One region of the Paenibacillus sp. J22R160 genome, then DNA from elsewhere that is predicted to be linked to it. Evidence: riboswitches for the same ligand, from Rfam matches in the RefSeq annotation. Region 1 holds a riboswitch; each other region holds the start of a gene.
The links. A riboswitch is a leader RNA that binds a small molecule or an ion and turns the genes downstream of it on or off. The one in region 1 is predicted to bind cyclic di-AMP.
Positions count from the first base shown of each region.

Region 2: linked by a shared signal. The riboswitch ahead of AC58UW_RS30710 (resuscitation-promoting factor) and the one ahead of AC58UW_RS16540 (APC family permease) in region 1 are both predicted to bind cyclic di-AMP.
Region 3: linked by a shared signal. The riboswitch ahead of AC58UW_RS25820 (C40 family peptidase) and the one ahead of AC58UW_RS16540 (APC family permease) in region 1 are both predicted to bind cyclic di-AMP.
Region 4: linked by a shared signal. The riboswitch ahead of AC58UW_RS25600 (C40 family peptidase) and the one ahead of AC58UW_RS16540 (APC family permease) in region 1 are both predicted to bind cyclic di-AMP.

Region 1 covers NZ_JCAUAU010000006.1:272,288-279,709, forward strand. Annotated here, with positions in the region: gene AC58UW_RS16515 (NUDIX domain-containing protein) at 1-396, opposite strand, end outside; gene AC58UW_RS16520 (hypothetical protein) at 617-2,029, opposite strand; gene AC58UW_RS16525 (hypothetical protein) at 2,216-2,431, shown strand; gene AC58UW_RS16530 (polysaccharide deacetylase family protein) at 2,735-3,694, opposite strand; gene AC58UW_RS16535 (YqkE family protein) at 3,691-3,951, opposite strand; gene AC58UW_RS16540 (APC family permease) at 4,007-5,842, opposite strand; cyclic di-AMP (ydaO/yuaA leader) riboswitch at 5,940-6,100, opposite strand; gene AC58UW_RS16545 (NAD(P)/FAD-dependent oxidoreductase) at 6,286-7,422, opposite strand, start outside.
Region 2 covers NZ_JCAUAU010000028.1:51,280-58,701, forward strand. Annotated here, with positions in the region: gene rsmA (16S rRNA (adenine(1518)-N(6)/adenine(1519)-N(6))-dimethyltransferase RsmA) at 1-641, opposite strand, end outside; gene rnmV (ribonuclease M5) at 686-1,231, opposite strand; gene AC58UW_RS30710 (resuscitation-promoting factor) at 1,348-2,487, opposite strand; cyclic di-AMP (ydaO/yuaA leader) riboswitch at 2,777-2,969, opposite strand; gene AC58UW_RS30715 (ABC transporter ATP-binding protein) at 3,252-3,995, shown strand; gene AC58UW_RS30720 (ABC transporter permease) at 3,992-5,224, shown strand; gene AC58UW_RS30725 (TatD family hydrolase) at 5,210-5,977, opposite strand; gene AC58UW_RS30730 (HD domain-containing protein) at 6,005-7,282, opposite strand.
Region 3 covers NZ_JCAUAU010000018.1:3,309-10,730, forward strand. Annotated here, with positions in the region: gene AC58UW_RS25790 (AIM24 family protein) at 1-522, shown strand, start outside; tRNA gene AC58UW_RS25795 (tRNA-Gly) at 624-698, shown strand; tRNA gene AC58UW_RS25800 (tRNA-Arg) at 707-783, shown strand; tRNA gene AC58UW_RS25805 (tRNA-Pro) at 807-880, shown strand; tRNA gene AC58UW_RS25810 (tRNA-Gly) at 888-958, shown strand; gene AC58UW_RS25815 (aldo/keto reductase) at 1,392-2,324, shown strand; cyclic di-AMP (ydaO/yuaA leader) riboswitch at 2,466-2,615, shown strand; gene AC58UW_RS25820 (C40 family peptidase) at 2,617-3,516, shown strand; gene AC58UW_RS25825 (hypothetical protein) at 3,748-4,344, shown strand; gene AC58UW_RS25830 (glycosyltransferase family 2 protein) at 4,423-5,604, opposite strand; gene yyaC (spore protease YyaC) at 5,706-6,248, shown strand; gene AC58UW_RS25840 (ABC transporter ATP-binding protein) at 6,358-7,422, shown strand, end outside.
Region 4 covers NZ_JCAUAU010000017.1:107,797-115,218, forward strand. Annotated here, with positions in the region: gene AC58UW_RS25580 (hypothetical protein) at 1-446, opposite strand, end outside; gene AC58UW_RS25585 (methyltransferase domain-containing protein) at 645-1,538, shown strand; gene AC58UW_RS25590 (DMT family transporter) at 1,576-1,896, opposite strand; guanidine-I (ykkC/yxkD leader) riboswitch at 1,986-2,088, opposite strand; gene AC58UW_RS25595 (MSMEG_1061 family FMN-dependent PPOX-type flavoprotein) at 2,156-2,767, opposite strand; gene AC58UW_RS25600 (C40 family peptidase) at 2,899-3,372, opposite strand; cyclic di-AMP (ydaO/yuaA leader) riboswitch at 3,376-3,514, opposite strand; gene AC58UW_RS25605 (hypothetical protein) at 3,682-4,500, opposite strand; gene AC58UW_RS25610 (M1 family metallopeptidase) at 4,558-6,513, opposite strand; gene AC58UW_RS25615 (YwhD family protein) at 6,765-7,256, shown strand.

The DNA.
Region 1 (7,422 bases):
CACCTCTACCCCATCGGGCACAGGCTCGCCACTGACATAATCCAATTCAAAAGCTATGTACACATTATGGATGCTTCTAGGTAAATCCCGCACAGCGACCAGTCGAGTGACTTTGGCTGTGACACCGCTCTCCTCGAGCACTTCTCGCTCAATGGTATCTTGAATCAGCTCATGCTGCTCAATATAGCCGCCGGGATTCGTCCATCTCCCTTTGCCGGGCTCTTGTGCTCTACGAACAAGTAATATTTTCTCATCCTTGGTTACGAGTGCGCCTACACCAATACTGTAGTTGCCCCAGTGTACAAAGCTGCACGCCGTGCAAGCTCTTCTTACCGTACCATCCACATCGCGCGTCTCCATAGGAGCTCCGCAAGTCATACAAAACTTTGCTTCCATTCGTCTCATCTCCAAATTCATGTAGTCATCTGTATGTAAGCTTACTGCTTCAGATGGAAGATAGGCAAATCCGAATCCGTTCGTTTTGAGTTCATTGCAACCGCTTTAGGAGATACTATCCTATCCTATCTGCGCTAGTCTTGTGATATCGCCCAATTGGACGGATTCAGCGGTGTCATAAAGCAGAAAAAGAGCCCCACCTGGAGGCTCTTGCTGTCATCTACACCAAAAACATCGCCACGACCGTCGTCACCGCGAGGCCGATCAGCACGGGCAAGAGATTCCGCCTCGCCAGCTCGAACGGACTGACGCCGCAGATAGCCGCTGCCGGAATGAGCGCCCACGGAATCAAGGTGCCGCCGCCGACCCAGATGGCGGCCACTTGCCCGAGCGCGGTCAGCACCGCCGCACCGGAACCGATGGCGGTTGCGAAGAGCTGCGCAATCGAGCCCGCGAGGGAGATTCCGGAGAAGCCGGAGCCGTCGAGGCCGGTAATTGCGCCCACGACGGTAAGCGTCACGGCGCCGACCGCGCCGTTCAGCGGAACGACGCCTGCTAGCGCGACGCCGAGGTCGTTCACGATGCCGTGCGAGCCCTCCGGCAGTATTTTGCCGAACAGGTCCGTGAAAGCAGCGTCGCCGAGATAGAAGAAGGCAGCGATTGGAATCACGGGACCGAAGACTTTGAACCCGAAGACGAAGCCCTCGATGAGGTAGGCCGTCGTTTGCTCCAGCCCTTGGCTGCGGTGGGCCAGCAGCGTAACGCCGATGAGAATGAACACGGCGGTTCCGCCGACAAGCGCAGTCGCGTCGCCACCCTGCAGATTGAGGACGAACATCGCAATCACATCTAACGCGAACAGGATCGGTATGACAACCGCGAGTGTTTTTCTCATTTTCGAAGACAGATTGGACTTGGCATCTTGCTCGGAGGAGAGCAGCGAATCCTTATCCCCTGTACCGCTCGTGACAAGACCGTCGCGCCATGTACCATTTTTGATATCCCGCCGCATCATCCAGAAAGCGGTTACCGTTGTAACAAGCCCCATAACGATAACCAGCGGTACACTTGCCTCCATCACCGAGGCTACTGGCAATCCAGCGGCATCCGCTGTTAATTTTGGCGCCCCTTGAATAATGTAATCCCCTGACAGCGCGATCCCATGCCCGAACAAGTTCATCGCCATCGCTGCACCTAATGCAGGTAATCCCACACGTACCGCCACAGGCAGCAGTACCGCCCCGATGAGCGCAACCCCGGGAGACGGCCAGAAGAACCAGGAAGTTACCATCATGATGATCCCGATGCCCCAGAAAGCAAGCGCCGGCGTCCTCAGAAAATGGGTCAGTGGAGCGACCATCGTTTCATTGATGCCCGTGCGAATAAGCACACGGCTCATCGCCACGATGATCGAGATAATCATGATCGTCCCCATCAACTCTTTGGTCGCATAAATAAAGCTGTTGAACACCCCTGATACTGAACCGCTTAAAGTTTCTGTTGCTAACAAACCCAGCGCAAAAATCCCAACCACACAAATCATCGTGGTGTCTCTACGCTTGATTAGAAGTGTAAGAATAAAACCAATAAATACCAGATAAACCCAATGAATCGGTAGTAATTGAATGTCCATCGGGATCACACATCCTCTCTGCCCATGCCGCATTTGGGAGTCTATTTCTTCGGTAACAAGAAATAGATTCTTTGGTGCTACATTGTATGCTGGGCGAAGAGTAGGCGTTCGTGGAGAACGGGAGATTGTTGGCGCCTTGTGGTACAATTGAAGAACTAATTTACACAGGCAAGGAGAATGCTGAGTATGGCTGGTAACCAACGTTTAGTGACGGATTCCGACTTCCAAGAGGCTGTGGAAAAAGGAGCTCTTGTCCGTGTTTTCAAAGACGATCACATTGTCGATTCGAATGCGATCGTCCTTCGTTTCAGCGAAACGACCGTGGTTGTGCAGTCGCGTGTTGCTGATTTGGCTTACTATGATCGAGATGAGTGCGAGTTTTTTGAGATGAAAAAAAGGTGATATGCACTAGAATCGTCTTCGGGAGCTCCCTGAGGGCGATTTGTGCATGTATCAGGCATGGCTGTCTCCAGCTTTTACAGTTGTGAGCTCTTAATGGGTCGTACCGGTGGAACAACACCGCCGATTTCTCCTGTTATTTCTCACATTTGTACCTCTTTTAGGCAGATAACTGGATTTTCTACCGCTAATTTCGGCAATTCTAGCCAATTTCGTCGAGCTACCGTCGAATTAGCTGGAGCTTCTACCACTATTTCATTTCCTACCCCTGAGCAGCGCAGATTAACGGGAGGAATTCCATCTATTTCACTCTACGGGATATGCCGACAGCAGAACGAATCGAAAGCCCGCCTTCTGCATAACGGGTATGGCCTTCATGACGCCTTCAGCCGTGTCTTTCTCTGGATGGTTCATATGCGCCAAAACGATGGAACCGCTCCGAGCCTTTGTAAGTGCATTGTACACCTGCTCCGTGTTAAATGTAGCTCCAGCGTCGCCAAGCACGTTATAACCCGCCAGCTGGAAACCCAAGTCGTGGGCAATGTCGACAGCGATATCGTCGTAGAAGGCCGTGCCTGAGCGGAAAAATAAAGGCCGCTTTCCCGTCCGCTTCTCGATCTCATCCGCGTTCTCCGTTACTTCGCGAATCGCATCGCTCACATCTTTGGTTCCCGCGATGCCATAGGCGGCTTTGCCGTTCACGGAGAGCGGCCTATGTTCGTTCCCGTGGTTTTCGATCTCAAACAGCGGATCCCCCGCCAGCTTGGCAAATATATCCGGATTGGCACTAAGCCATCTCGCATTGACAAATAAGGTGGCTGGTATCTGCTCCTTGATCAAGTAATCGATCAGCTTCTCATCGTATCCGCTGCCTTCTGTGCCGCCGCAAGCGTCAAAGGTAAGGGCGATCACCTTATCCTGCGTTACAAGATGCGTCCGTACGCCGGGGATGTTCTCGCCCCATTTGTGAGGGGTGGCTATTTTGTACCTTTCTGCTAATGAAAGGGATCGTGTGGATCGTGTTGAAGATGCGAGCGCTGGCACAACTGCGGACGAGTCTGTTGTTGTATCCGATGGTGTCTCACCTGCTCTCTCTGGTGATGTCGCTGTCGGTTTCTCTGGTGCCACTTTGGGAACAGACGACGGTGAAAGCACCGGGCTGACGGTTGCCTCTACAACCGGCGTCGCAACTCCCTCTACCCCGCAACCTGAAAGCGCTATCACTACGCTTAAAAGAAAAAGGAAGCACACCAAGCGCTTCCTCATTTGTGTTTTCTCCAATCGAGCTTGCTCTTCTCCAGCAAGTGGCCAAAATCATTCTCCAGCCGTTTCTCCTCCGCCTTGCGCGCAGCCTCCGCTTCAGCCCTGGCAGCATCCTTACGAGCCTGTTCCTCTGCTTTCATCGCATCAGCTTGAGCTTTCAGGCCCGCTACGATATCAGGACGCAGCAAATCTTTGAGTGTCGCAGGTTTATCTTGCGCGCTAGGTTCAGCGATTGTGGTTGACGATTTCTTTTTTGCCATAAAGGGTCACCTCTGTTCCATTTCAACATCCGTTTTACCCTTTTATTGTACACCTCTACTCATGCAAATGATAGGGCACCGTCGCAACGACGATATCTTTATCGGCTTGCAGCTTCGAGCGTATACGTGCGGCAGACTGGTTGTGGAGCAGGCGGTGCCACCATTTTTTGGGCATGAACTGGGGCAGGATCACCATGATCGATTGCTTTTCCGATACATGCGTATCGACTCTTTCAATAAACTCTGCCAGTGGCTTCAAAATGGTGCGGTAACGGGATTTGAATACAACAAGCCGAACACCCGGGTCCCACTTATCCCATTTCTCCTGCATCGCTTCTTCATCCTCATCCGAAAATGATACGTAGAAAGCAATGACATTTGGAGATAAAGATTTCGCATAATTCAATGACTGCGCCACCACTCGGTGAATGCCTGCTACAGGCACTATGATCACAGGCTCTTTGGTGCATACGCGTTCTTGCGTGATATCAATGCGCAGCTGTTTGGCCACATCATCGTAGTGATTGCTAATTTTGGTTATTCCCCAAAGTAAAATCGGCGTCACAATAATAACAATCCAAGCACCTTCACTAAATTTGGTGATACAGAAAATAATCAGAACGGCAAGGGAAACGATTCCCCCTAAACCATTAATAACGAACTTGCCGATCCAGCCGGCCGGACGTTCTCTGAACCATTTGCGAACCAAACCGCTTTGGGCAAGAGTAAAAGATAAAAAGACGCCAATCGCATAAAGTGGAATGAGTGCATCGGTTTTTCCTTTGAAAATGACGAGCAAAATACTTGCCAAAACACCTAACGTTACAATCCCGTAGTGGAACGACAACCGATCTCCCCGGTACGAGAACATGCGCGGGAAGTTTTTATCCTGAGCCATAATGCTTGCCAAGATCGGAAATCCGTTGAAGCTCGTATTCGCAGCCAATACCAGGATCAGCATGGTGCCAATCTGTGTTGCATAATACATGGTTCCACGCCCGAATGCTTGCTCCGTAACCATCGACAAGACCGAGGTATGCCCGTGCGGATCAGGTGCAATCCCATAACCCAAGCTCAGCAAGGTGACGCCGCCAAAGACAATCGCCAGCAGAGTTCCGAGGGAAGCCAGGGTTCTCTTGGCATTTTTGACAGATGGCGTACGGAAATGCGGTACCGCATCGGAAATCGCCTCAATGCCTGTCACGGCCGAGCAGCCGGATGAAAAGGCTTTAAGGATGACAAACAATGTCAATGAGCTCGTCATGGAGCTGGGAACAACCTGGAATTCATGCGTGTTCATGGAACCTGTCAGCATATCGAAGATCCCTTTACCAATCAGGAGCAGTATGCACAGGATAAAAAAGTACGTTGGAATCGCAAACACGGTTCCGGACTCAGAAGTACCCCGCAAATTCAGCCACACCATCACCCAGACAAGCACTAAGGCTATGGGGACAATATAAGGCACTGTAACTGGGAAAGCGGACGTTATCGCCTGCACACCTGCCGAAATCGAAACCGCAACGGTTAACGTGTAATCAATCAGCAGTGAAACCCCAGTCAGTCTTCCCGACATCATGCCCAAATTTTCCTTGGCCACCATGTAGGCTCCGCCGCCCATCGGATAGGCCTCAATCACTTGGCGATAGCTTAAAACAAGAAGCATGATTAAAGCAATAATCGAGATTGCAATCGGCAATGAGAAAGCAAAAGCAGCAATTCCAACAGTCGCAAGCTCTAGCAAAATCTGCTCCGTGCCATAGGCCACTGAAGACAGGGCATCCGAAGATAGGATGGGCAGAGCCTTCCATACCTGCATTTTCTCAGATTCCAGCTCCGCCGATTTCAGCGGTTTACCGAATACAATCTTTTTCAATGAGTCACTTGTCATGCTGTGAAATTCCTCCAAATAACCTAGTTTTCAGCTTGATTTCCCATTTTTGAGCGCAAAAAAACACAAGGATAGACCTTGTGCTTAGCCACATGTTCTCCTTTCTCACGACCGCTTACGAGGTTAGCTGACGGGTTCGGGCTGCGAGAAATCTGCCCTAAAGGTAGCTGCCGCATGCGACAAGACGCACCTTACTCACCCCGTTGAAACCTATGGTTCCCCCGCTTTTCTGAATAGAAAATTAAGCGAAATATTCAACTGTTAACGTACGAGTTGATACTACTCTCTTATTGGCTCATAGTAAAGGAGAGAAAAATCTTAAAAAAGATTATTCCCTCCCCGCATTCTTTCGATAATCCGCTTACAATGGCATAATACTTTCGGTATCTCCCTTTTACTAGCTTATTGTCTGATTAAGTGGATTTTAGGGTATTTTGGCAAAATTAATTTCTCACATGACGCTTTCTTGTGGCTTGTTTTTGCTTAAAAATCATCTTTTTGCAGATGAGAGGGATGCCGCCGATGAGAAATAAATAGCGGGCATCGATCATTTTTTTGAGGAATGCGGCCAGCTTGCCTTTCACTTTTTTGACCCTCAGGATGCCAATAGCTTCTCCGCGACCAAGCGAGGCAACCGTCCCTTTGTAATCATAGGCAAAAGGTCGCAAGGGTTTCCCCCTCAGGGTATAGAGCAAGTTTGTTGCCGTATTATAGCCCTGCTGGACCGCGATTTGGGCATTGGCGGGGTATGGCGTGCCGTCTGGGCTCATGACAATCGAGCAATCTCCCGTAATAAAAACATCAGGGTGCTGCAAGGAACGCAAGTAGTCATCCACTTTGACCCTCCCGCGTTGGACGTGGAAGCCCGCATCCTGCAGCAAGGAATTCCCCCGAACACCGCCCGACCAAATGACAGTGCCGGCAGGAATGAATTGGCCATCCCCCAGGAGGACGCCTCCGGGCTCGCATGCCTTAATTGCGGTAGATAATTTATATTGAACCCCTTTGCGGCGCATCACTTCCATGCCGTATTCCACGAGGTCATTCGGCAGTCCTGGCGGCAAAGCGGTAGGCGACGCTTCGATATTAATGATCTGAACAAGTGAAGGATCGACGTCAAACATCTGGCAAAGATCAGGAATCCGATCCGCTAATTCTCCTACAAACTCCGTACCTGTGAAACCGGCGCCTCCAACGACAATGGTCAAGTACTCTGCATGCTTGGAATCCAATTTATATTTAGCGAACATGTACTGCGTATGCTGACGTATGAAACGAACACTGTTAATGCTATTAATCGTCATGGCGTGTTCACGCAGTCCCGGAATGCCAAAGGTCTCTGTCTCACTTCCAAGCCCCACAACCAGATAATCGTAAGCGAGGACTTCATCCGCCAGAACAACCTTCTTTTCCTCAGGCAAAATCTGCTGAACCGTCGCTTTGATGAAATGAATTTTCCGCTCATCGATCAGTTCCTTAATGGCAACACGCGCATTTTCATGATGATCAGTACCAGCTGCCGGCATATGCAAATGCGTCGTCATGTAGTGATAGTCGTGCTTATTCACCAGTGTGACAGC
Region 2 (7,422 bases), on a different contig from region 1:
GCAGAGTCAACGTTCGGCTGCGGCACAAAGACGGTGCGCGGCACGATCGTGACAAGCTCCGGCTCGCAGTGGAACTGCACGGCAATGCTGAGGCTGCCGTAATCTTTGGTGCCCGGGCGGGCCGCCATGCGGTCGGCAACCTCTTTTTGAATCATCACGACGATGTTCTCCAGGGGAAGCTTCTCTTCGAGAAGCTTCATAATAATCGGCGTCGTGATGTAGTACGGCAGATTGGCGACGACACTGACGCCATCAAGCCCGTCAAAATGCTGCCGGAACAATGCCGGCAGGTCGGTCTTCAAAATATCGCCATGCACGACACTCGCATGGGGATAAGGCTCTAGCGTCTCTTCTAGGATAGGCAGGAGACGCTGATCGATCTCCACGGCCAAGACGCGCCCTGCGAGCTTGGCCAGCTGCTGGGTGAGCGCCCCGATGCCAGGGCCGACTTCCAGCGCGCCTTTGTTAGGCCCAAGCTCAGCAGCCGAAACGATCTTGCTCAGGATGTTCTGGTCAATCAAGAAGTTCTGACCCAAACTCTTTTTGAGCACAAGATTGTGCTTTTTAATCATTTGTTTCGTCTTACTAGGTGTTGCGACATCTTCTGCTGTTACAATCACTTCGTTGCCGGGTATAGTCATTTTGTAGCCCTCTTTTATCTATAGGTTCTGAATTCCACTATATTTCACGATAACTGCGGTTCCAGCTGCTCCAAGGCAGCTTCAAATTCCTCACGCGAGATCTGGAACATCGCACATCGCTTATAAAATTGTTTGCCATTGCAGTAACCGATGCCAAGCGCGTTGCCAACGACAAGTCGGCGGGAGGCTGCCTCCGGATGAACGATCAGACCGGCGGCTATGAGATCCTCCATGGTAAGCTGTGACACAGCCCCGTCGTACTCTGTCCGCAGGTTCTGGAGCGCTTCCCGGACAATCTCCGGCGCTGCGTTCTCCACGCCAATGTCGCCTTTATACTCAGCCTGCTGCTGCGTGATAAAAGCATGCTTGCAGCCTGGCACCTTGGCCGCCACAATCTTCCGAATCCGTTCACCTGCGTGATCCGGATCCGTAAAAATAATGACGCCTCTGCGCTGCTGCGCGAGGGCTATTCGCTTCAATACGGCTTGCCCGATGGCGGAGCCGCCTGTCTCTATCGTATCCGCCTCGACAGCTCGGCGAATAGCTGCCGTGTCGTCCTTGCCTTCGACGACAATGACTTCTTTAATCATAATCGGTTCCCTTCCCAGTACGCAGAAAAAGAAGAGGGGTTCCCTCTTCTTTCGCCCAGGCTGCTTGCCTGGCAACGTATATTGACATTGTTCCCGCTGAAATAGACGTTTACACGTTAATTTTCAGACGGCTTTTTCGGTCCTACAACATAGACCGTGTACCCTTGCTTCGTTCCGAATTTATTGGCGTAACCATGATCTTCAAAGTAGACATCGATCATTTGGCCTTTCACACCGCTACCGATATCTTCAGCACGACGGAAGCCAACACCCTCAATGTAAACCCACCATCCCAGTGGGATAACTTTCGGATCGACCGCAATCGTTCTGCCCTCAGTAACCGTAGTTCCTGTATACGTCTTACCGTACCCAGGAGAACCTTCGGATTTCCCTGTTGAATCGGCTCCCGCTGAATAAGCCGTGAGCTTCACATTCTTCAAGATTTGTTTATACCCGAATGTTACACCATTCTTAGAAACCTCATCCACACTAGGGGATGATGCCGATAGAACAACAACGGGATTCTTCGTGCCAACCGACACGACTTTCTTAATGCTTTGTTCCTGTACTTCTTGACCTACAACAGCTTCAGCAATTAACATGCCATCTTCGTAAGTCTTTTCTTTCTTTTTCAGAAGTACGCCCTCTTTACCTTCTTGAACGACCTGCTCTTTACCCTTAAGCAGCGATGCATCACTTTTCTTCTCCGTGTCGAATGCGATCGGCTCTGTTACTTCTTCCGTCTCTTTTTTCACACGGACGATTTTGATCTCATCGCCTGTGCTTAAAGAGGATGTCGGTTCGGGAGTCAGCTTATCGTGCTCCCCAAGTGCAATATGTAAACGTTGCAATGCACTTTCAACCGTTCTTGCAGTTGTGTAAACAGTGGTGGTCTTTCCATCAGCAGTCAATTGAATTGGAGAAGCGTGCTCGATGACGAATTTGTCCCCACCCTTGATTGTAGCTGTAGGGTCTGCAGATATTTCATCGTGTTCACCAATCGTTATGGCTTGTTCATCCAGTAGGCGTTGCAGGACCCATTGCTTCGTATGCACAACGGTTTCTTGTCCATTCACAACCACGGATACGCTCTTGGTAGCCGTACCGTACAACAACACCAAAAACATGAAAGTCATTGCGATTGAGATTATAGCCAGGCTTAAAATCAAACGCAAGTTTTCATGCTTCCATCGCAATGCGAAGGACATGCTGGATGATCGTTTTACATGGGTCTCGCTAAAAGAGATACTGCCCACTTCTTCGGTCCTCCTTCAAAGCCTCGCCGCCAGGTTACAGCATGATTAAATTTGACGCGACTAAGGTTTTTAATTTAACTTAACGTGTCGTCCATCGGCAGCTGCTTAGAAACGGCTGCATTCTGGTCGTCCCGCCCCGCTTTGCTATTCATCATCCTTTGAGTTCCGGGCTACGATTAGTCGTCCGAAGTAGTTATAAGTCCTTATGGGGACAAAAAGCCAGCAAGAAGAGGACTCTTCTCGCTGGCTTAGTTTGCATAGTAAAATACACAAATAGCACGCACGACAATCGTTACCTCTCTTACGCTTACGAGGTTAGCTGACGGATTCGGACGTGAGAGTCGCCCTACTCAGACGTAAACTTCCGTTAACGTCCAAGATTCACCCCTGTTACTCACTCTGTTCACTTCGTCAGCGATACCGCTTTATAAGCTTACAGTGGTTCCCCCGTTCCCATAATTGGAACTCAGCGAATGGAAAAATGGCAAATTGGTTATTAAGTTATTATGAAAAGTATATTACGCTGTTAATCTCTGCCTGTAAAGGGATTAACACCTACTAAAAAGGGCTAAATCAATTAAAAATAGCTTATTTTCGAAATAAAAGCACTTTTTATCTACATTTATCTCACTATAACGTACGATTACTAAGTTTCTTCGCGTTTTCACTCTTAAACTAGGCTTCCAAACTAAATTTGTTTATAATTATCAGGTATGAAACCTATGTTTAAATTCCAATAATTAGATATTTAGGGAGGCACTGAGATGGGGCCCATATTACAAGTCGACTCTTTATTCGGGGGATATTTACCAAATAAACCTGTTCTTCATGACCTCACATTTTCGATCCGTCAGGGTGAAATGATGGGGTTGATCGGACTGAATGGCGCAGGAAAAAGTACAACCATCAAGAACATTCTTGGTCTGCTTCAACCGCAAAGGGGTTCAATCCGAATTAACGGCTTGACGCTAGCCGAAGATCCGCTGCCTTACCGTGCCACTTATGCTTATGTACCCGAAAGTCCAGAGCTATATGAAGAGCTTACAATTCGGGAACACCTGGAGTTAACCGCCATGGCATACGGCTTATCGAGAGAAGACTATCTCTCCCGTTCACAAGCGCTTCTGGAGCAGTTTCACATGCAGGACAAGCTCAACTCCTTCGCAAGCCATCTATCCAAAGGAATGAAGCAAAAGGTCATGATCATGAATGCGTTCTTGATCGAACCTTCTCTCTACATCATTGATGAACCTTTTCTCGGGCTCGATCCGTTAGCAATCCGTTCATTACTGGAGTTAATGGTCAAAATGAAGCGACATGGCGCGTCATTCCTCATATCCTCGCATATTTTGTCTACGATTGAAAAATATTGCGATAACTATGTCGTCCTTCACAAAGGACATATGGTCGCTCAAGGTGATTTAGTCGAATTACGTCAGCAAACTGGGCTCCAGCAAGCGTCACTGGACGACATCTTTTATAAGCTTGTAAAAGGAGAACTGGTATGAAGGCGATGGACATGGACACCCGTGCCCTATGGCAGAAGAGATTTGAACATTATATGAAGGAATCCATGGGCTACCTGCAGTATGCAGCGCGCAGCAACTTTTTTGGCTTCCTGTTATTTCTTGTCATCCTTTCTTCCTATTATTATGCAAAAATACTACAGCGCCTTCCGACAGATTATCCTTATCTGTGGATCGTCCTATTACTGCTTGTACCTTTGTTATCCTCAAGCCCGATTCGCACACTAGTAAGAAGTGCAGACCGTATGTTCCTAATGAGGATTGAACACCAGATGGGTCCTTACTTCCGTGGCGGATTCATGTACAGCTTAGTGCTGCAAGCATTTTGGACATTTCTGGCGTTGGTTGTACTATGGCCCTTGTATCATCACTGCCTCGGTCATGCCGAACAGCATTTCTTATGGATGCTTGCTTCGCTTCTATTAATGAAGGTAGCCAACTTATTGGCTAGTTGGCAAGAAAGCCGATTCACCCATGAGCGTGCGAGAAGGGCTTCCATCACCTTCCGCTGGATAGCAACAGCCGCTCTGATTTCTCTGCAATTTCTTACAAGCGTTCTCTGGGCCAGCGGTGCTGCTCTTGTACTTACATTGGCTTGGTTAACAGCTGCGCATTACATATCCAAATACTATATCGGGTGGGACTATCTCATAGCGAAGGAAAGGCAGCAGCAGGCACGGCTTTATGCCTTTTTCAACTGGTTCGTGGATGTACCGCAGTTGGGAACGCGAATAGCCCGCCGAAGCTGGATCAGCGGGGTCACAAGATTTATTCCTTTTAAACAGGATGCAGCTTATCTGTACCTATATATGAAAACATTTCTACGAACGGAGCTATTCGCGATGGTATTACGTATATCCTTACTGGGCACATTAGCCATCGCCGTTTCAAGCAGCAGCACAGCTCGACTTCTCATCTTCTTTATCGCTTTAGTCATTTCCATGGTTCAACTGACGCCACTTGAGCGTTCACACCGCTATACCTTTTGGCTTGACATGTACCCGCTCAACCGTCAGCTGAAAGCCGGCTCCTTGGCCTTCATCATCTGGTCAGCCTTACTGCTAGAATTATGTATGCTCTCGGTTCCGTTATTAATTCGATCTTCACCTATCTACATTGTCGTACCGCTCATCGGTTTCCTCTTTATCTCGCTCAGCTGCGGAGTCTTGCTTCGACGGAAATTTGCAAAGAACGCTTTACTTGAGACCTAATAAGGCGATAGCGTTGTTTGTCGTTATTTCTGCAAGCTCTTCCAGACTCAAGCCTTTAATTTCCGCGGCCGTTTCGGCTACCAACCGAACATAAGCCGATTCATTGCGTTTGCCGCGGAAAGGATGCGGGGTCAAGTAAGGAGCGTCCGTCTCAATTAGCAAGCGGTCCAAAGGAACCTGCGCCAGCACTTCCTTGGGCTGCCTTGCATTCTTGAAGGTAACAGGTCCCCCGAAGGAAATATGAAAATTCATATCCAAACATTGCTTTGCGGTCTCCCAGCTCCCCGAGAAACAATGCATAATCCCCCCGACATCTGCCGCTTTCTCTTCTTTTAGAATGGTCAAAATATCCTGATGCGCATCGCGATTATGAATCACTATCGGCATTTGAAGCTTTCTTGCTAATCTGATTTGCTCCCGAAACACCCGCTGCTGTACATCCTTAGGAGACTTATCCCAATAGTAATCCAGTCCGATTTCCCCGATTGCCACCACTTTCTCATGCTGACACAGCGATTCAATCCATTCCAAATCTCCTGGCATCATGTCAATTGCGTCTACAGGATGCCAACCTACTGTTGAGTAGATGAAATCGTATTTTTCGGCAAGTGCTATTGAACTAGGAATCGTCTCTCGATTAAAACCAACATTCACCATTCTTGTAACTCCTGCATCGTGAGCACGTTGTATGACCTCGTCTTGATCTTCCTTGAACTGTTCCGCATTTAAATGTGTGTGTGAGTCTGTTAGCATGTTCTTCTCCTTGCTTCCTCTTATGTATTATTCCTGCTCGCCTAGCATCTCCCATAATTCCGGATACGCCGAAGCATTCAACCGCTCCAACAGCTCCTCGGGGTAATAGACATGATGCTTACCCATTTGAAAACCGCTAATAGACTGAACAATCTCCGATCGATGGGTGATTTCGGTTAACGTTTCCTTATGATCCAAAAGCAGGATCGGCAAATTATCCTCCGTCTCCCCCGGTCTGTACACATCATAGGATTGATTCGACGGGAAATCAATTTCCATGTAGTAGATTGGATCGAAGCCAACCTCCGTCATTACTTTCTCCATAAGCTGAATGATACGCTGATTCGATTGATCAAAGGTACTGTATTTATACAGTTTGCGGTCCAAGAATCGCTTGCACATATCAGCAAGAATAGGATCCTTCTCGCTCATCCAAAACGTTAACATCGCCTGCATCACAGACTCGTCCAGAAGCAAATAATCTTCGAGTGAAATCTTATTCTGAATCAGGTGCAGGATGGGATCCGTCATAAAACCAAACGTATAGTTATCTTCATATAAATGTTTGGCGCGCGCAAAGATTTTGTGCAGCAGAATTTCCGCACTCCGCGTCACCGGATGGAAATAGACCTGCCAGTACATCTGATAGCGTGACATTAAATAATCTTCAACAGCATGCATACCGCTTTCTTTAACCACAATATGCCCACGATAAGGCCGAATAACACGGAGTATTCGCTCCAGATCGAACGTCCCGTAATTAACCCCAGTGAAATACGCATCTCTTAACAGATAATCCATCCGATCGGCGTCCAATTGAGACGACACTAGGCTTACTACAATTTCTTCATTGTAAGATTTGCAAATGACACCCGCCACTTTTTTTGGAAAATCAGGTGAAACCCGGCGCAATACTTGATTGACCTCCGTATCCCCAAGCACGATTTTACAAGACCAATCCTCATGCCGTGTTCCGAAAGCCTTCTCAATCGAATGGGAGAAAGGTCCATGCCCCAAATCGTGCAACAGCGCCGCACAAAGACAAATCAATCGCTCTTCTTTTGGCCAATCTTCATACTGATGGCGTTCGAATTGGGAAATAATTTTGCGTGTGATCTCATACACACCTAGCGAATGCGAGAATCTGCTGTGCTCGGCACCATGAAAAGTCAAATAAGAGGTGCCTAATTGCCGGATGCGGCGCAGCCTCTGGAACTCTCTCGTATTGATCAAATCCCAGATCGTGTTATCCTGCACGTAAATATATTTATGGACGGGATCTTTAAAAACCTTCTCTTCCTTCATTCAATCACAACCTCTCTTTATTAAAATTCTACATCCTTTCGACATTTCGCACCATCATATCGACATCGTTGTCGTAATTTGTCGAATTTACTAATACCAATTTTTCATTGTTTAAATCCTCATAATTGAATTGGTTAAAT
Region 3 (7,422 bases), on a different contig from region 1:
ATCCAGTCGCGCGTGCGCGGTCCTGCTCAGCTCATGCTAGGCTTGCCAGAAGGCTACAGTATGTCTGTGGTGCCCATTGGCGATGACGATGATCTTTTGTATGAGTTTCGGCATGTCCTGTTTTATACGGAGGGTGTCAGCTTCACTTCTCACCTGCAAAACGTTAAAAATACGCTGATCACGCAAGACCTCGTGAAAATGCAGTTCAAAGGGCCAGGAACGTTGGGGCTTTTGACCGCTGGTCCCTTGTATCAGATGGCGTTGGATCCGAAGCAGCCTTTATATGTAGATATTAGCTGTCTTATTGCGTATCCGCGGAATGCGGAGCTGCGACTTAGTGTATATGGCAATACCTTAGCGAGTCAGCATATGAATTACCATTGGGAGATGACGGGGCATGGACATGTGCTGCTGCAGCCATGCAAGTCGGATCGCAAGTTGGATGAACATATGAAAAATGACAGCTTGTTGCGGAGAATTGCCCGGGAAGTGCTGCCTTTTGGCGGTATTTTTATAAAATAATGCATTGGTAACAAAAAACATTTGCATTTGTTCTCAAATCCTGATATATTATTCCTTGTCGCCTCTGGGAAAGAAATCAAGTGACATGCATGATATACCGTGCGGAAGTGGCTCAGCGGTAGAGCATCGCCTTGCCAAGGCGAGGGTCGCGGGTTCGATCCCCGTCTTCCGCTCCATATTTTAAGCGCCCTTAGCTCAGCTGGATAGAGTATTTGACTACGAATCAAAAGGTCGGGAGTTCGAATCTCTCAGGGCGCGCCATTTTTATTAAGTTACAAGCGTTTCGGGATGTAGCTCAGCTTGGTAGAGCACCTGCTTTGGGAGCAGGGGGTCGCATGTTCAAATCGTGTCATCCCGATAAATACGCGGGTGTAGTTCAATGGTAGAACTTCAGCCTTCCAAGCTGGTAGCGTGGGTTCGATTCCCATCACCCGCTTCACACAAAGAATGAGTCACCTTCGGGTGGCTTTTTCTTTGTTACGGGGAAGGAAGAGAACCCCAGAGGGTTCGACCGCCCGTGAAGACAACTTGAGTAATCCTGTGTAGGGGAGAGGGAACTGGAGTCCGCTATTTCGGACAAATCGACCTGTTTCCCCGACTAAGGGGAACTACAGGGCGTTATTTGTTCTTTTAGGCGAGTTTATTTCCATAAGCGGCGTATTAGCGGACCATAGTTCCCACGAATCGGTGATTGTACCGTTTAAAAAGGTAAATAGAGGCCATGTAGTTCCGTTTGCAGCTAAGGAAAGCTGCACGGCTGGATGCCTGAGCTCGCACATTTCTTGGCAAAAGCAGATGAAAGCGGTATACTTATTTTGTTAACGTGTGCATTATCGTGAGACGATATCAATGAAATGAGGTCGACGACTATGAAGGCGAAAAAGCTTGGAAATGCGGGTTTTGACATCTCAAACATAACCTTTGGCTGTTGGGAGCTCGGAGGAGGTCCATGGGAGTTCACAAACGACCAAAATAATATCGAGCTCATCCGTAAAGCATTCGAGCTGGGTATCACAACGTTTGATACGGCTGAAGGTTACGGCAATGGACACTCGGAAGAGATCGTTGGCGATGCTTTGGCAGATATACGCAACCAATGCATCATTACGACGAAGGTGAGCCGAAGCAATCTAGCTCGTCAAGATGTACGGAGATCAGCGGAAAACAGCTTGAAACGGCTGAAGACAGATTACATAGACGTGTATTACATCCACTGGCCGAGTTTTGAGATCCCGGTGCAGGATACACTTGCTGAATTTGTGAAGCTCAAAAAAGAAGGCTTGATTCGTGCCATCGGTGTTTCGAACTTCTCTTTGGAGCAGCTGAAAGAGGCAGTGAATTATGCGCAAATCGATGTGATTCAGCCAGAGTACAGCTTGCTGCACAGAGCCATTGAGCAAGAGATCTTGCCTTTTTGCCAGGAACATAACGTTGGTGTGATGAGCTATAGCTCGATCGCCAAGGGGATTCTGACAGGTGCTTTCCATCTCCATGGAAAGACGTTGAAAGAAGGAGACTTCCGCAAGGAGAGAAGGCTGTTCCTTCCGGAGCATCTGGAGGCGGAGAAAGAGCTTTTAGCTGTCATGAAAGAATTGGCTGATTCCAAGGACGCTAACGTGACTCAGATCGCGATTGCATGGCTGCTGCACCAGGAAGCACTTACTTCGGCTATAATAGGCACACAGGATGAGCATCACCTTGCAATTAATATCAAAGCAGCCTCATTATCATTATCCGCCTCAGAGCTGGAAACTTTGAACATAGTCAGCGATCGTGCGCTGTCAGTAATTGGCTACTCTTAGCAGCAAAACCACCCGACGGGGTGGTTTTTTTGTTGCGTATTATGTTGAGTGAGATGTATGCATTATGCGACAACTTTCATTGGTAAAACTTACCGTTTTGCAAAGGTTGTACGTACCAATTAAACTATGATAGTCTAACATAGACAAAAAATGCCGAATCTCGGAGCATCAAAAGCTCTGGTACGGGGGACTTCTTTATTTGGGGTGAATGAGCGCTGCTAGCTGAGCGTACTAGGGAAAACCTCTTCCCGAACCCGTCAACTAACCTCGGAGGCGTCAAGGAGGCAAGATTTTGAAATCTTTTTTTTCGCGTCTTATTTGTTCATGCGCAATTTTATGCGCCGCAGTACCGATGTTTACAGCGCACTCCGCTCAGGCCGCTTCAGCGCCTACGGACCGACCTGTAAAAGTTCAAGTCAATGATGAGCTGCTGAAGTTTCCGGAAGTTCAGCCTTACATTGATGACAAAGGCATCATGCAAGTTCCACTCCGGGTGTTATCTGAGAAGCTTGGCTATCAGGTAAGCTGGGAGAAGCAAGAGGATCAAATCGAGGTCACACTGGTTAACAAGCAGCAGTCAATCTTACTGGTAACAGAGCAACAACAAGCGCTAGTGAACAGTAAGAAGATCAGCTTGGAAAGCAGTCCAACCGTGTACCAAGGGAACACTTATGTTCCACTGCGTTTCATCACGGAAACCTTCGGTTCACCAATTGAATGGAATGAAGCCAACCAGATCGCGATTGTGGATGTGGATGGAAAATCGCACAAACCAGCTTGGATTGCACCTCCGCCAGCCCCTAAGGTTGCCGCTCCCGTAGCTCCTGTTGTTCCGTCTGTGAGTGAGCAAATTATTCAAACGGCAAACTCCTATATGGGCGTGCCTTATGTATGGGGCGGTACAACACCGAGAGGATTTGATTGCTCTGGTTTTGTGCGGTTTTTGTATCAAGCGAAGGGGATCGACTTGCCTCGCACCTCAGCGGAGATGCACAGTGAAGCAGGTACGAAAGTCACGGATTTGAAAGCCGGAGACTTAGTGTTTTTTGCTTCAAAAACAGTGAATCACGTGGGCATTTATCTTGGTAATGATCGATTCATTTCAGCGACTACATCCAGAGGCGTGGCTGTGGATAGCCTTTCGAGCGCTTATTGGAGCGCAAGGTATGTCGGAGCGAGAAGAGTTCTGTAAGGATAGGTCTATCGAACACTTGTTTCTATGTTCTTTCGAATGAAAGGCATAGAAGGCAGGTGTTTTTTTTCGTTCGCAGAATAATGCGATTTTTATCGAAATTTTATGGTTTTTAGCCTATAATGAAGAAATGTTTGGAAGATAGAAAGAGCAGGTGAACACGAGCACATGCAATTAGGTGTCTGGAAGAGCTGGTTTCATAAAAAGAGACATTCGAGTATAGCAGATAGCATGTATTCCGTGGATAAGGGTCCTGCAATGCCAGGTGAGGTTCGGGAAGTTATTCAGCAGTTTTTCCATACGTACAATCATTTCAAAGGGGCAAGAAGCCTGCAAACGGATACGTTTATAAAAGAAGTATTTTACGCAACGAAGCAAGATCCGAGAGATCAACGAACAGTGGAAGAAATGGAAGCCTATATTCAACACAAAAATGTGCTGCGATTGCGCTTGAAATCTTATGTAATCGATGAGTATCTAAGCCTAGGCGAAAAAATCTGTATGATTGGTGTTACGCGGGAATTTAACAACAATCACAAGAATCGCGTCTTGTATTTTCTAATTAAAGAGGACAAGTCTTGGAAGTTTCACCATATCGCAAGATCACATCATGGCAAGATTTTAGATAAATTTCAAATTAAAGAACAAACCGGATTCGTCGTAGGCAACGATAAAGCTGCGCTCCTGTTCCTCACACACTCCAATTCATTAGACGCCTCCACGTTTATAACGGGAGATTACGTTCATGCTGAGGGGTATTTGGAAGTGGAACAAGAGCCGAGCAACCATTTGTACTATCGGGTTGTACGAATGAATCGTGTTCACTAGAACGATAAGATCATGCCACAAACCGTGAGGGTAAGCTTTGCTCTGTCGAGTAACGCTTATTTGGCGCTTCTCCAGGGGCTACCTTCCACTTCTTTTTAATTCACGAAGCGAATAAAAGGTGCCTCTCCAGTAAATGCCGCCTTGTTTCCAAGTAAGCCAAACAGAGCGAACCATCGTGTAAACAAGCAGCGAAGCGCTGACAGGAAGCAGATAGGCGGAATCACCTCTGAGGCTCATTAATCGGGACATCAGCTTGCGATACAGCCAGATTTGCAGGATAACAGCAAGGGCATAGACGGCTCCGCGCCAATCCCAGAGGAAGAAGAGGCCAAGCCACGGGCCTATAAAAAAGCCGATCTGTCCCAAACAAGCGAGCAAGGCGACGAAGTAGCTGTAGCGAAAGCCGGAAAAAAGGTTTTTTTCCAGTCCAATAACCGCCTCTTTGAGCGAACGATACCATTCCACTTGAAGCAGGTGTTTGGCGGACAGCACTCTTTGGCGGTAACCTGCTCTCTTAAGGAAGATACCTAACTGCAGATCATCATCAGGTCTTAGCGCGATCGCTTTATGCCTACCAATCGCTTCATAGGCGCTCCGGCTTACCATATTGAAGGCTCCGATCCCGATGCCCGGCCCCTTAGCGGTGTCGACATTCGCACGCCAAGGTCGAACGAATAAAGAAAAGGAGAACAGAAAGAAATGGACGAACCCCTTGAGTAAAGCGCCTCGTGCGATCATATTCGGGGTTAGTGTGAGATGGTGCACATTCTGTTCCTTCATATATGTAACCGCATCGGATATCGTACCCGGGGCAAAAAGAATGTCCGCGTCTGTAAACAGCAAGTACTGTCCTCTAGCTTGGAGATACCCTTGGTATAGCGCATGGTTTTTGCCAAGCCAACCATCTGGCAGGTGAGTGATGTGAATGATTTGCAATTTGGTACGGATGTCTTTCTTGCCTTCTGACCATTTGCGAAGCTCCTCCAGGCGGACGCCAGTAGCATCCTTGGACCGATCATTCACGGCGATGATCTCGAGTCGAGGGTAATTTTGGGAAAGTAGATGCCTGAGGGTTTCGCTGATTGACGTTTCCTCTTCTTTGGCTGCGATGATGACGGATACGAGCGGAGGCTTGTCCGGGAAATGGGTGGAGCTAGACTTAGGCAGCGTTCGCAGGTAAGGCAAACCTTGTAACACATCCACAGTGACGTATAACCAATACAGGAGGGTCAGAATAGCGATGATGCCGAGAGTGGACACAGGATACCTCCTTATGGAAGAATAGAAGTTGATCGCATTATATCATTCATCCTTGATAGGGGGAAATTTTGCTGGAAGCTTGTAAGAGGAGGTAATGATAGATGGGGGAAACGTTAGATACAAGGGAGCAATTTTGGAAAAAAATGAATGGCGAGCAGTTGGCTTTCTTTCTTGAAACCATTGGTAAATCATCTGAGATGGAGCCGAGCGCGCTCTGTTTTGTATGTATTGGGACAGATCGTTCAAGCGGCGATGCCTTGGGACCGTTAGTAGGAAGTAAGCTCGTCCAATTTGGATATCCTCATGTCATAGGGACGTTGGAAGCACCTTGTGATGCTAGTAACATCGCGGTACGGCTGCAGGAAATTCCGCAGGGCAGTGTCGTTATTGCGATAGATGCTTGTTTGGGCCAGAAGTTGTCGGTAGGTATGTACCAAGTATCGAATCAGCCCCTAGCGCCAGGCAAGTCGGTTGGCAAAGATTTACCGCATGTTGGTGATTATACAATTGCCGCAATTGTCAACGTGGATGGCCCTAGGCAGTATAATATTTTGCAAACGACGTCGCTTTACAGGGTTATGAATATGGCGGATGAAGCGGCGAGAGCGATTCGGCATGCATTTCCCCTCGCATACACAGAGTGAGTAACAGAACGGAGTGATGAAATTGGGACCAGGCGGTGGAGGACGTCTATCTGATAGGGATAGGCCAAAGGCAAAGCTGAAGGATGTTTCGGTTAAAAGAATTCTGACATTGTTCCGGGGATACTGGGGACAACTACTAGGTATTATCGGGCTGGCGCTGCTTGCAGCAGTGGTCGGATTGATCCCCCCTTTGGTCATGAAGGAGATCATCGATCAGGCGATTCCGCAAGGAAGTATGAAGCTGCTAGCCGAGATGGCGATGCTCATGCTGCTGCTCCCAGTCGTGAGCGGTGTGCTGGGCGTATGGCAAAATCATCTCAACACAAAAGTAACGCAGGGGGTTATTCGGGATTTGGGGCTGACGTTATTTCAAAATTTGCAGCGGCAGTCGATGGCGTTCTACACGGATGCCAGATCAGGCGAAATCGTACAGCGGATCACGGGGGATGTGCAGGCCGTTCAAGGGGTTGTAACCTCGCTTGTGGTGTCTTCCATCACCCAGCTAGTCATTGTTGCGACAACGATTGGAATATTGTTTGCTCTTGATTGGAAATTAGCCATTATCGCTGTGCTGATCCTTCCTCTTTTTATGATGCCGGTTAAAAAAGTATCCAAGCTGCGCAAGGCACTCCGCATCGAAACACAAAAGGTGCGATCGGATATTACCTCGCAGCTAAGTGAAAACTTCGGCATCTCCGGAGCGTTGTTGACCCGTATTTTCGGCAGGGAGCGGCAGCAGGAGGCTGAATTTAAGGCGATGAACCAGAAAGTGATGGATCTGGAGCTGCGGCTCAATCTAGTCGGCCGCTGGTTCGGGATGGCGACGAGTACGCTTGGACCGCTAGGTACAGCCATCATTTACTTATATGGCGGTTTTTCGGTTATCTCCGGCAGCATGTCACTCGGGGCAATCGTAGCTTTCTCGGCCTATCTGGGCCGCTTGTATATGCCTGTAGGCACGCTGCTGAACCTGCAGGTAGAAGTAGGGACGGCGCTGGGCGTGTTTCAGCGGATTTTTGAATACCAGGACATGGTACCCGATGTCATGGATGCTCCTGATGCGCGGCCGCTGAGCCAAGTGGCGGGGCGAGTGGCTTATAAACGGGTCTCCTTCGCTTATAAGCCAGGGCAGTACGCGCTGCGGGACGTCACATTCGAGGCGCAGCCGGGCGAG
Region 4 (7,422 bases), on a different contig from region 1:
ATGTCGAAAGTACGGCCAGGGTTGTAGAAAGAAGGTGTATTCTGCGGTCCGTCAAAGAGGAGCGGCACGCCGTTGATGATGACTACGGCATAATTGTCGACAGATAGGAAGAGAGAAGCGCCGAGAATGGCTCTATTTTGAGCAAGCGTGAAGCGTGTCGAAATAATGGCATTCTCACTGTTTAAGTTCCCAGAGTACCAAACGTAGTTGGCATTAGGAACGGACACCCACGCTGGGTCGCGCGGTATGATTTGCGCATTGAACCACGAATTGTCGGTTCCGATCGAAACTGTGCGTTGGCTCAGAAAGCGGCCCGTTCCGGGCTTATGGTACTTTCTAAGTTGCGTGCGGTACAGCAGCATGGCTTTGCTTCTTGGCAGCCCTGCGCTCTTGGGGAGCCGAACAATTCTGCTCGGTTTTCCAGCAATACGTTTTTTTGAAATCATTTCTCCATCTCCTATCAACATATGAATATACTTGCTTTGTATTCTATGTTTACTAGAGCGATTTGCGAGGGTTAGTGGCTAGTATTTCAATTTCAAGCAGCCTAAATTTCTCTGCGAAATGAAAGTAGCGCAATTAATGTGTTTGAATGACATATAATATATGTTAAAATGATGAAAATGCAAAGGAGGATTCTCCAAATGGATGACAAGAACGATAAAACCAAAAGACTTTCCGTCTACTTACCTGAAAAGGTGAAGACTGATCTGGAGCGCATGGCTGAGGAGACGGGCTTGTCTATGACGCAGCTTATTGTGATGGCGACGCATGGTCTACTGGCGAATTATGCCTCGCAGGGCGGAGCTATTTTTGCCGACTTATTGGCAGTTAAACAGCGGGTCGTTCACGAAGTGACGGATCGGCAGCGGCTTTTGCGTGAAGAGAAAGAAGGCATGCAGGATTATTATGGAGCGCGAGCGGCGGAATATGAACGGATTTACGCGCGCGAGGATACGGATTATCAGCAAGAACTTGCGATGCTGGCGGATATCGTGCAGAAGCAGGTAACTGGGAGCCGTGTTCTGGAGGTGGCTTGCGGTACTGGATATTGGACACAGTTCATGGCGGAAACGGCCAAACACATCGTTGGTGTGGACGTTCGACCAGAGGTGCTGCGAATTGCTGAATCTAAGTCCTGGCCGCTTCATAATACTTCGTTCGTGGAAGGGGACGCCTACCGGCTATCTGAGGTAAAAGGGGACTTTGACTACGGTCTCGCCAACTTCTGGTTTTCGCATATTCCGAAAAATCGCCTGGATTCCTTTCTGCAAGGATTCCACGAGCGGCTTGGACGAGGGGCCTGCGTTTTTATGGCGGATAATGTGTACGTGCCGGGAAGAGGCGGCGAGCTGATTACGAGTGAACATAGCGAAGATACGTACAAAAGAAGGGAGCTGGCCGATGGCTCCAAGCATGAAATTATTAAAAACTACTATTCGTACGAAGAGTTGAATGAAATCTTTAAGCCGCTGTCGGAGAATCTGCGCATATTTGTTGGCAGCTCTTTCTGGTATGTTAGTTACATAGTGGCTTAGGAAATCTTCGGCCAAAGTGAAGTGACAAACGGTAGGCTTAATGTCCGGATGTGAACTTAAGGCCGAGAACGCCGACGAGAATGAGGATCATGAATAGGATACGCAGTAAACTAACAGGCTCATTCAGAAATAGGGTGCCGATAATAATCGCACCTACAGCGCCAATCCCCGTCAAAGCCGCGTAGGCTGTGCCGATGGGAAGAGTTTTCGTAGCTGCTGCCAGAAAATAAAAGCTGATGATCATGCCGACAATGGTGATGCTGGATGGAATCAGTCGTGTAAAACCATTAGAAAACTTCAATGAGATCGCCCAAACGACTTCAAAAACACCTGCAATGACGAGATATAACCATGCCATCTTGAATCACTCCTTTAAAAAGTAAACGAATATGCCCTTAGATCGCGGCAAAAAAGAAAAAGCCTGGAAGCAATATCGCTGCGCGATAAGACTCCCGGGCTTTTTCCCCTCCGTGATCACAGCGTATCCGCTGTGTGTTTTCTCTCGGACCAGACTGACGCTGCAGCGCCACGGAACCCTAGAAACATGATGCCGTCATTATAGGACGTCTTACATGCTATGTCAAGTTACACCTTTTGGAATAAGGGTGATACTTGCCCTATTCCTTCAGCTCGATGCCATTCCGAGCGACGTGAGCACGGAACATGGCCATGCTGTCCGGGTGCTCCTGCGCTGGCAGCCAAGCGTCTTGCTCCCAAACCTTGGATAGCTTGAGGGCGCGGCTGCAGTGAACGAAGCATTCCTGCACTTCAACGCCAACCGCGACAACAGGGAGCTTGCCGCCAAGCTGCATACTTTCCAGCAGCTGCTCATCCTGCGTCAGCCAAGCGCGCCCGTTAATCCGCAGCACGGTTTCGACGCCGGGGATGACGAACACCATGCCGACTTGGGGATTGTCGAGCAAATTTTGCATAGAGTCGATGCGGCGATTCCCAAGCCGTTCTGGATAGATCAGACGCTGATCATCCAGAACACGGACGAAGCCCGGATGGTCGCCGCGCGGAGAGACATCGCAAAGACCCTCTTTATTTGATGTGGATAAGAAAAATAAAGGGGATTTAGCCAAAAAAGCGCGTATATGATCGTCGATGCTGGAGATGACTTTATTCTGGACGGCAGCGTGTGGTTCACCAACACGGGGCCTTAACTCCTCAAGGGACTGAATAATACCAGGGAATGGCGGTTTGTCGTTTCCGCTTGTTAGCGACATGATTCGTGTCCTTTCTCGAAGCCGTAGGACTTCTGACAAATTTGTTACCACAAGAAATGAATAAAAGCCCTGAAAAGCGGGCTCATTCGAGCTAACGCTGGTCTGGGCTTTATTCATGATGAACAAGAAAATTACTTGGATTCAGCAGTTAGTTGATTGTAGATATCATCCCACAGAACACGTCTAGCGGATACATACCTTTTCGCATAGTAGGATTGGCTGAGCTTGTTGATCACAATGCCTTCATTGGAAGCAGAGTGAATGAATTCACCGTTTCCAAGGTAGATGCCAACGTGAGAAACGCCTTTGCCCCCTGTGTCGAAGAACACAAGATCACCTTTACGAAGATCACTTTTGTCGATCCAGTAGCCCTCTTTATTTTGAGCTGCTGAACTATGAGGAAGGTCAATGCCGAATTTATTGAACACGTACGCGGTGAAACCAGAGCAATCAAAGCCTCTTGTTGTCGTTCCCGCATCGCGGTACGGTGTTCCGATCAATTCGTTAACCGTTGTGTCCAATGTGGATTCTGCTGCAGACACACTCCCTAAAGCTACACTCAAAAACAAAACAAGACTAAAAAAAAGAGCAACAACCTTTTTCAACTGCTTGTCTCCTTCCGGTGCCTACGAGGTTAGCTGGAGGGTTCGGTTGAAGGTTCCCTATGATCCCTGTCTTGCAAGATCAATTCACCCGGAGTGGTTCCCCCGTTTCCCCAAGAAATGAGGAATTCGGCATGAAATATTTGGTTTTTTAAGGCTAGTTACTTAATTCGTCATAAACATCGAAATTCCTCCTTTTTCGTGCAATATGGTCTGAAAAAATGTGTAAAGGTTCGCTTTACAGACAAAAAAACCCCCTTTTGCAAGGGGATTGAACAATTCTAAACCATTTTTGGTTTAATTTATTATTTTTTATCGTCCCATTTTGGCGGAAAGAAGCTGAAATTGGGAGGTGATGGACCACATTTGCATGAAAATATGGAAGAGCGGGAAAAGCTGATAAATGATTAGCGCTACCAGACCTGCCCAGATATAGGTCGTTGTGACTGTAATCCCTGCCAAAAGTCCTGAACTGAGGACAAGTATTAGGGAAAGGCCGATAATCGGAAGCGAATACCGCATGAACGTTATCACCGTGGATAGAATGCCGAGCTGCGCAGCAATGGCGAACTGCACGTACATAAAAAGCAGATGCAGCAAGAATCCATATACCAGCATACCGATTAACCAAGGCAATAAGTCGAGAGAGGCTTGTTCATAAGATGTGCTGTGAGCGAGCACCTTCTGCGCTTTGGGCAGCACCCAGATGAGAGGCAGCAGTGACAAGACGATTCGGATCATATATGCGGCGAAGAAGGGGAGCGTGAGTTCCTTGATGCCGCGGACGAAGCGATAGCCGGCATTTTGATCAGAGTGTGTGAGCGAATAGTAGACGCCGCTGTTCAGCATAGGGGTGAGCAGCATGCGAGCTAGGAGCAAGGCAGCCAGCCACAACAAGTAGGAATGGCTAAGATCCGTTTTGAATAACTGGAACTGACTTTCGGCTAGAAAAAGCTGGAGGGCTTCCTTCGGCTGGTCACCGCCGGGAAAGCGGTGCATGAGAGGGACTAGCACCCCTTGTACAAGCTTATAAAGCAGCATACCCCAACACATTTGGTACATGAATATGACAATCGTGGCGAAGGGTTGCCGTAGAGCCGCCCTGAAGCCGGATTTAAGATAAGTTGTCACGGGTGTCCCTCCTAAGCGTTGTTTGCTGAAGGCAAACTTGCCTTGTAGAGTGGGCGCCTACCAGGCCACCCACCCGAAAATAGCTTGCAGGAATTGAACAATGCCAAGATTTAGGCGGAGCTTCCACTTGGTATCTACTTCTGCTTGCATGTAGTTATTAATATGCTTGTTCTCAAGAATGAGCGAGTAGCTCGGATCGATGCGAACCCAGTCTACAGGCGTCGTATGGGTTAGTTTGTATTCAATGCTGCTCTCTTTGCCGTCCCATGTTTTGTCGAGCACCGTGCCATCAGCGAAATGAAACTGGATCGGCACCTCAGGCGAATTTCCGCCGCGCTTGGAGATGAGGATCGTGCTCTCGTAAGGGCCAGCACCTTTGCTGCCTGCAGCTTTCACATGGATGCTCTCAATCGAGTAATCAATCATCTTCGAGCCGTAAACATATTCATTGAAGAAGTCGTCCCACTTCATTTTGGATACATCCTCGACAACGTTTTGAAAGTCTTTGGTGGAAGGATGCTTGAATTGCCACTTTTGAAAATAGGTGCGCATGATTCGATCCATGGTCTTGATGCCGACCTGCTTCTCAATCGCTTTCAGCACAAGTTTGCCTCTTGTATACACATTTTCTGCGTATTGATCATGTCCGGTATAGGCCCAAGCATTTTGCCGCAGGGCATCCGGAGAAGTAATGTAGCTGGACTCGACAGGTAAATTCGGTTTCGCTCCGAAATCGGCTTCCATCACCTTATCCTCGGCATAGGAGGTAAAGCCCTCATCCAGCCAAGCTTCTTCGAACTCATTGCTCGCCACGAGGCCGTAGAAATATTGGTGTCCGATCTCATGTACAACAACGCGTTCCAATTCCTGATCCGGCGTTTTGTCGTCCGCGCCCCAAGCCGTTATGAGCGTAGGATATTCCATCCCGCCTGCTCCGTTGCCTCCGGGGGGAGGTACGACGATGGACAAGGTCGAGTAAGGATACGATCCGTACCACTGACTATAGCGGGATAGCGCTTTTTTGGCAGCATACATATAACGGTCCTTCAATTCCTGATGGTTGGGATCAAGATAGAGCTTGATCTTCACTCCGGGTATTTGCGGCGTAGAGAAAGGTTCTTCCACATACACGAAGTGAGGTGAAGCAGACCATGCGAAATCATGCACATCATCGGCATAAAATTGATACGTCTTCATGCCATTCTCCGTCACAGCAGGTTTCACAGGAAAACCGGTCGCGGCAACCGTGTAGTTCGCCGGAACTTGAATTTTCACGTCATACAAGCCAAAGTCCGCATAAAACTCCGAATTCCCATGATATTGGTGGAGATTCCAGCCAGGCTCGGTGCGTCCCCTTGTGCCGGCCCGTTCATAAGCGGCAACCTTTGGGAACCATTGCCCAGCCATCACGAAGTCGTCCACATAGCCCATTCGGGCAAAGGCTTCAGGCAGCTTGACGAGAAACTCCGTTTTGAGGGAGACTCGTTCACCGGCTCCTACGGGCTTCGACAGCGGTATTTTGAGCAGCGTATGGTCGTCCTTATTGCCGTCATCGGGCTGCACAAACGCCATGCGTGGCGTGAGGTCCTCGCCGTCAGCCGTTTTTACGGAAAGCAAGTCCATCCAGCCGGTACTATCGGCTGTAGCTTCATCTTGCCTAAGCTTACCGCCGGACTCCCGCATAAACGTGGTTTTCTTAGATGCGAATGCATTTGGATATAAATGCAGATAAATTTCTTGCACAGGAACCGTTCCCGGGTTTTCCCACGATAACGCTTGCTGCCCTTTGAGCTGCCTCGTTTCCGGCGTGTAGGCAACATTCATGTGATACTCCGCAATGCGGTAGCTCAGCGGTTCCTGCGTTTGTTTGTCCGAAGATTTGCCGCGATCCGCAGGCTGCATGTCCGGCGCCGGAGCTGACGGTTCCTCCTTAGAGACGACGGGCACCGTCAGTTTACTTGCAGATGGGAGCAAAGTTTCAGACAGCAAGACAGTGCCTGCTGCAAGGAGCATGACAACGAACCATTGTAGCTTTCGGTTTTTGAATAAAACACTCAATAGATTCACCCCGCCTAACAAGCATCTACAGCATGTATATGTAGACAACCTAGGGAATATTTCTGTGAGTGGAAAAGATTTGTTAACACGACTGAAAGTGGGCTCTTACCAAGTCCCGGTTCGCTGCTCTTGTTCTCATGGAGTACTTTAGCTACAATGAAAGCAAAGGTGTCATTTTAACATTACGATGAGTGGAAGGTGCAACGATGGAAGCGGATAAAAAGAAGCTGGCCTTAAATATAGTAAGCTCCAAAGTCAATCACAAAGGATTCGGCGCTGGAGCAATCGATCTTAGCAATGTATCAGGGGTCATTATCGATGGAGATGAAGCCTACCTTGATGAAGGCACACTGCATGCTAAGAGTAAAATCGAGAAGGGAATTAAATTCTCGACGAACAAAGAGGATGTGCCGAACGGACGTAAGGCGTGGATCGTCTGGGTGGCTGTGGACCGCACCGAAGAAGGAGCATACTATGCTGGCATGGCGGCTTGCGAGATGCTGATCGATACGGAGGCGCGCAGAGGCTGGAAAATTCTAGCTGATCATGTGAACAAGATGGACGGTGCCATGAAGCGTAAATTTATTCTAGAAGGCTTGTCCGACAGCGAGCGAGCAGCCCTGAAGAAACAGCTAATTAGCCACAACGAAGAATGGTGGAACCGCTCGGATGATGTGCTGAAAGATGCTCTTTCTTAATCGTACCAAGGCATTATTTGAGATTATGAACATTATGTGTCATCCATTGTTACGCCAAGGTGAACCGAGTATACTAGACCCTAGTGTATGTTACCTCATATACTAGGACAGCAAAAAGGCAGACTAAGACGCGCTTAGTTCTGCCTTTTTGTGTTCTCTGAAAGCC